Regions from separate parts of the Oceanimonas sp. MB9 genome, predicted to be linked through region 1. Evidence: predicted binding sites of a transcription regulator. Region 1 holds the regulator's gene; the other holds the start of a gene.
What was found. The regulator sigma-54, encoded in region 1, starts transcription at its own class of promoters, with help from an activator protein. The targets are predictions, from matches to a motif close to TGGCACNGTTTTNGCTT.
Positions count from the first base shown of each region.

Region 2: the regulator sigma-54 is predicted to act here: its motif matches at 1,450-1,466, upstream of OJHNALOF_RS05860 (flagellar hook-length control protein FliK).

Region 1 covers NZ_VFBE01000008.1:46,176-49,522, reverse strand. Annotated here, with positions in the region: gene lptA (lipopolysaccharide transport periplasmic protein LptA) at 1-240, shown strand, start outside; gene lptB (LPS export ABC transporter ATP-binding protein) at 243-968, shown strand; gene OJHNALOF_RS11035 (RNA polymerase factor sigma-54) at 1,012-2,448, shown strand; gene hpf (ribosome hibernation promoting factor) at 2,473-2,760, shown strand; gene ptsN (PTS IIA-like nitrogen regulatory protein PtsN) at 2,763-3,209, shown strand; gene rapZ (RNase adapter RapZ) at 3,220-3,347, shown strand, end outside.
Region 2 covers NZ_VFBE01000005.1:562,318-565,664, forward strand. Annotated here, with positions in the region: gene fliI (flagellar protein export ATPase FliI) at 1-974, shown strand, start outside; gene fliJ (flagellar export protein FliJ) at 974-1,411, shown strand; gene OJHNALOF_RS05860 (flagellar hook-length control protein FliK) at 1,523-3,347, shown strand, end outside.

The sequences.
Region 1 (3,347 bases):
AACGGCAAGCCGGTGCATGCCGAGGCGCGGGAAATTCACTACGACATGCGCGCCCGCACCATCACCCTGATTCGGGACGCCAAGCTCAAGCAGGATGACAACATCGTCACCGGCTACCGTATTCGCTACTTTATCGACAAGGAGCAGATGGAGGCCGAAAGCCAGGGCGGCAAGGACAGGGTCACCACCATCTTCCTGCCCGAGCAGGTGCAGAATTTCGACGAGCAGGACAAGAACTGAGCATGGCGATACTGAAAGCGCGCGGCCTGCAGAAAAGCTACAAGGGCCGCAAAGTGGTGGCCGACGTCAGCCTGACCGTGAACACCGGTCAGATCGTGGGTCTGCTCGGCCCCAACGGTGCCGGCAAGACCACCTCCTTTTACATGATTGTAGGCCTGGTCCAGCGGGACGCCGGCAGCATCACCATCGACGGCCAGGATATCAGTCACGAGCCCATGCACGTGCGCGCCCGCTCCGGCATTGGCTACCTGCCCCAGGAGGCCTCGATTTTTCGCCGCCTGAGCGTTGCCGACAACCTGATGGCGGTGCTGCAGACCCGCAAGGATCTGAATGCCGACGGCCGCAGCGAGAAAATGGAACAGCTGCTGGAAGAATTCAACATTACCCATATTCGCGACAGCCTGGGAATGAGTCTGTCCGGCGGCGAACGGCGGCGGGTTGAGATCGCCCGGGCGCTGGCGGCGGATCCGCGCTTTATTCTGCTCGACGAACCCTTTGCCGGCGTGGATCCCATTTCGGTGATAGACATCAAGAAAATCATTCTGCACCTCAGGGACAGAGGACTGGGCGTACTGATCACCGATCACAATGTACGCGAGACCCTGGACGTGTGCGAAAAGGCCTATATTGTCAGTCATGGGCACCGCATCGCCGCCGGCACACCGACGGAAATCCTCGCCAACGAGCAGGTCAAAAAGGTTTATCTCGGCGAACAATTCAGCCTCTGAAGGCACCGCAACCCGCGGTTGATATGGAAGGACGTTTGCATACATGAAGCCGACTCTTCAGTTACGTCTGGGCCAGCAGCTGACCATGACGCCCCAGCTGCAGCAGGCCATTCGCCTGTTGCAGCTGTCCAGCATGGAGCTGCAGCAGGAAATTCAGCAGGCGCTGGACAGCAACCCCCTGCTGGAGCAGGAGGAAGCCGACAGCGTCAAGGTGGCCGACAACCGCAACGAAGAGCAGATGGCCGCCGACACCGCCATGGAGCGCAACCAGCTGTCCGAAGACTTGCCCATGGACACCAGCTGGGAGGAGGTTTACACCGCCTCTCCGGTCAGCGGCGGCGCCGGCCTGCCGGAAGGGCTGGAAGACAGCGTTTACCAGGGTGAAACCACCGAGAGCCTGCAGGACTACCTGATCTGGCAGATGAATCTGACCCCTTTCAGTGACACCGATCAGGCCATCGCCATGGCCATAATCGATGCCGTCGACGACGCCGGCTACCTCACCGCCGGTATCGACGATCTGCTGGAAGCGGTATCGGCCCAGGAGCTCGGTATCGAAGCCGACGAAGTGGAAGCAGTGCTCAAGCGTATTCAGCACTTCGATCCCATCGGCGTGGCCGCCCGCAGCGTGCAGGAATGCCTGTGCATTCAGCTAGAGCAGTATCCGCCCGACACACCCTGGCTGAGTGAAGCCCGCGCCTTGCTGGCCCAGCACATGGACCTGCTCGGCAACCGTGACTACCGCAGCCTGCAGCGCAAGACCAAGCTCAAGGAAGACGAGCTCAGGGAAGTGCTGGCGCTGATTCAGCAACTGGAGCCCCGCCCCGGCAGCAGCATTATTCAGGGTAACTCCGAATACGTCATTCCCGATGTGGTGGTCACCAAGCGCAGCGGGGTCTGGGTGGTGGAACTCAACCCCGAGGCCATGCCCAAGATACGGCTCAACCAGACCTACGCGGCCCTGGCCAGCAAGCCCCGCAACAGCGAGGACGGCCAGTTTATTCGCAATCACCTGCAGGACGCCAAGTGGTTTCTCAAGAGCCTTGAAAGCCGAAATGAGACCCTGCTCAAGGTTGCCAATTGTATTGTTGAACAACAACAGGCATTCTTTGAATATGGAGAAGAGGCCATGAAGCCCATGGTGCTGAACCATGTGGCGGAAGCGGTGGAGATGCACGAATCCACCATCTCCCGGGTGACCACACAGAAGTTCATGCACAGCCCCCGTGGCGTGTTTGAACTCAAGTATTTCTTCTCCAGTCATGTGGGCACCGACGACGGGGGTGAGTGTTCGTCCACGGCAATTCGCGCCCTGATCAAGAAGCTGGTCGGGGCCGAAAACCCGGCCAAGCCGCTGAGCGACAGCAAAATTGCCCAGCTGCTGGCCGACCAGGGGATCAAGGTGGCCAGGCGAACCATCGCCAAGTACAGGGAATCACTGGCCATTCCCCCTTCCAATCAGCGCAAACGCCTGGTTTAAAGGCAACGACAGAAGGAAGACGTTATGCAAATAAATCTGACCGGACACCATGTCGAGATCACCGATGCCCTGCGTGATTATGTGAACAGCAAGTTTACCCGGCTGGAACGCCATTTCGATCACATCACCAATGCGCACGTCATCCTTAATGTGGAAAAAATGCAGCAAATCGCCGAAGCCAAGCTGAACGTCACCGGCGGCGAGCTGTTTGCCAACTCCCAGCATGAAAACATGTATGCGGCCATCGACAGCCTCATCGACAAGCTGGATCGTCAAATCATCAAACACAAAGAAAAACTCAAGCAAAAATAACCATGGAAGTCGCCGACATACTCAGCAGGGGCTGCACCCGCAGTGCAGTCCCCTGCACGAGCAAAAAACGTGCTCTGGAAATTATCAGCGAGCTGGCTGCCGAACATCTCAATATCGGCAGCCAGCCGCTTTTTGACTGTCTGCTGGCCCGAGAGAAAATGGGCAGTACCGGCATCGGCAATGGCATCGCCATTCCTCACGGCCGGATCAGTGATGACAACAAGGCGACTGCCGTACTGCTTACCTTTGCCGAGCCGGTGGAATTCGACGCCATCGACAACCAGCCGGTGGGCCTGGTGTTTGCCCTGCTGGTACCGGAGCAGGAATGCAAGCAACACCTCAAGACCCTGTCGCTGATCGCCGAGAAACTGAGTAACAAGCAGGTGTGCCGGCAATTACGTCAGGCCGGCAGCGATGAGGAACTCTATCAAATCATGATTTCAGCCTGAGGATAGCAAGATGCAGCTGGTGATCGTCAGTGGCCGTTCCGGTTCGGGCAAAACCGTGGCCTTACGGGTACTTGAAGATCTCGGCCATTACTGCGTCGACAACCTGCCGGTGGCGCTGCTGCCTGAGCTGGTGCGGCT
Region 2 (3,347 bases), on a different contig from region 1:
CCACCACCGCCGACTTTGTCTCCCGCCCCCTCAATCCCATGGCGCGCAAACCCATCGATGCGCCCATGGATGTGGGGGTTCGTGCCATCAACTCGGTGCTGACCGTGGGGCAGGGCCAGCGCATGGGGCTGTTTGCCGGCTCCGGCGTGGGCAAGAGCGTGCTGCTCGGCATGATGACCCGGGGAGCCCGGGCCGACGTGGTGGTGGTGGGGCTTATCGGCGAGCGGGGCCGGGAGGTGAAGGAATTTATCGACGTCATTCTGGGGAATGAGGGCCGGGCCCGGGCCGTGGTGGTGGCGGCCCCCGCCGACGCCTCGCCGCTGATGCGGCTCAAGGGCTGCGAGACCGCCCTGACCCTGGCGGAATATTATCGGGATCAGGGGCTGAATGTGTTGCTGCTGATGGACTCCCTGACCCGCTATGCCCAGGCTCAGCGGGAGATTGCCCTGGCGGTGGGCGAGCCGCCGGCCAGCAAGGGCTATCCGCCGTCGGTGTTTGCCAAATTGCCGGCGCTGGTGGAGCGGGCCGGCAACGGTGCCGAGGGGCAGGGCAGCATCACCGCCTTTTTTACCGTGCTGACGGAAGGGGATGATCTGCAGGATCCCATTGCCGATGCGGCCCGGGCCATTCTCGACGGCCATATTGTGCTGTCGCGGCAGCTGGCCGACAGCGGCCATTACCCCGCCATCGACATTGAAAAGTCCATCAGTCGGGTAATGACGGCGGTCACCACTCCTGAGCACCAGCAACAGGCCCGAGCACTGAAACAGGCCTACGCCCTCTATCAGCAGAATCACGACCTGATCAACCTCGGTGCCTACAAGAGTGGCGCCGATCCCCGGCTCGACATGGCCATCACCATTCGGCCCCGGCTCGACCGCTTTCTGACCCAGGGCATGACAGACGTCATTGGCCTTGATGACAGCCTGAAAGAGCTGGAAGTGGTGACCATGCCGCTGCTGAGGGCCGGCTGATGAGCCGGGCCCTGAACCTGCTGCTTGAACAGCTCGACGGCGAAGAGCGCAAGGCGGCGGCCGAGATGAACGTCGCCCAGCTGCAACTGCAACGCATGGAGCAGCAGCTGCAGACCCTGAGCCAGTATCAGCGTCAGTATGTACAGACCTTTCAGCAACGGGGCCGAAGCGGCCTGGAAGCCCATCAGTTTGGCCACTTTCGCGGTTTTATCGACAAGCTGGAAATCGCCCAGCAGCAGCAGCAGCAGGGCCTGCAACAAGCCCGGGACGAGCTGGAACAAAGCCGTAATGCCTGGCTGGCGGTACGTACCCGCAAGCAGGCCATTGAAAAGTTGCTGGCTCGTGAGGCCGAACGCAAGCAGCAGGAAGCCGCCCGCCAGGAGCAGAAAATGCTCGACAACCTCGCCATCTACCGCTTTCACCGCAAGCCGCTCTAGTGCTCATACTCACGCCCTCGCTTACGCGTTATTAAAGTTGGTACATAAATTGCTTTTTTGAAGTAACAGTATCGAGGCCGCACCGGCCACAGCGACAATCAGGGGATCAGCATGACCACAGTCATTCCCGCCCTGTTCGGCGGCATGAATTCGTCAAGGGCCGCTTTGCAGCCGGGCGAGGCGGGAAAGCCATCCGGTTTTTCCGAACTGCTGAGCAAGGCCGGCGCCGAAACCGGCGACAAGGGCATGCCGGCCGTTCCGGGGGCGGACAGTGGCGAAGACCGGGTTATGGCTGAATCCACTGAGTCCGGCGCCAATAAATTGTCAACGGTCGATGCAACAACCAACGAAGCGGCCGAGAGTGACGGGACCGACTCAAGTCCGGGCGATACCAAGGAAGGCTTCGCGGCTGGCGATGCCGTTTCCGCAGTGCCGGCCGAGGAGATCCCTTCCACCGCGGCGGCAGTGGGCGGCAAGCCGCTGCCGGAGGCGGCAACGGCAGCCGCCGACCTGCTGGAAGCGCATGCCGAATCACTGCGTCAGGGCCGCAGGGAGCCCGCTCAGCCGGTTGCTCAGGCCGTCCGGCAGGACGATCACGCCTCGGCAGATAGCGCCGAACCGGATGTGAAACCGGCAAAAACCGGCAGTTCGGCGGCAAACGAATCCTTTGTAACGGCTCAACAGGCTGCAGTAAAGGCCTCCTCTCCAGGGCAGCATTCCACCCAGGCGCAGCCCAAAGAGCCGCCGAGTGGTAATCCGCCCCCTGTGGCCGCCAAGGCGGAAACGGCGGGGCCGGGCGACAAAGGAATTCCCGCTGCCGCCCTTCATGCCGGTATGACCGGTGAAAGCGAACGCGCTACTACCACGATTTCTTCCAGCGGCAAGGCCGGTGACCAGCCTGCTCAGGTGGCGCCCCCGGTTGGGGCCGACGACGCCGGGGCGGAGGCATTACCGAAACAGCCTTCAGACATCCGTGATTCAGGTGCTCAGCCATCGGCGGCTGAACAGGCCGGCCGCGCCTCCCCGTTAGCACCAGAGCAGGCTGAAACTGCGCGAGCTTCTTCGCCCGTCCCGGTGAATACTGTGGCCGGCGAGGGGCCGGACATGACGGGGGAGACGGAGGCAGAGCCGCCGATTGCGCCCAGGCAGGATGTTGCTTCGGTTCGGCAGGAAAGGACGGCCACGCCCGACTGGCTGGCCCAGATCGAGCACGGTCGTCGCTGGCAGCAGACCCAACAAGGCCAGGCGACGGAGCCCGGCGTCAAGGGGGATGCCGAGATTGCCCTCAAATCGAATGACGGCGACGAGCAGGCGGCCATTGATCTCAGCGCCGGGACAATAGAGGGTTCCGAGGGCGACGAGGAACTGCCGCTCAGCGAGCGACCGGCCAGTACTTCTCTGGTTGCTCAGGGAACAGCCGGTGATGCCGTGACCCGGCCGGCCGCCGGCGTCAGCGATCCACAGTTGGTGACGACGACGGCAGCCACACGGGACGCCGCCCCGGCACCAGAGCGCGTGCCTCAGCCCCAGGGGGAACGCATGCTCAACCTGCACCAGGCCTCACCGGAGCAGAATGCCCGCCAGCTGAGCCAACAGGTGCAGGTGATGGTGAATCAGGATTTGCAACAGGCAGACATTCGTCTGAATCCGTCCGAGCTGGGCGGCATGCGCATTCAGCTCAGGTTTGAGCAGGGCGAGCTCAGCATGCATATCCAGGCGCAGCATCCTCAGGCCCGGGAACTGCTGGAGCAGGCCATGCCGAGACTCAGAGACATGCTGGGCCAGCAGGGTATTCAGCTCGGCCAGGGGCAGGTGGGCGGTTTTGCCGGCCAGCAGGGCGGCGCCCAGAACGGGGCCTCGGGGCAGGATGCAACCGGTCGGGAAAGGGGGCATAATCCATCCCCGTTTGAGCAGGGGCCGAGTGAAGACCAGGCGG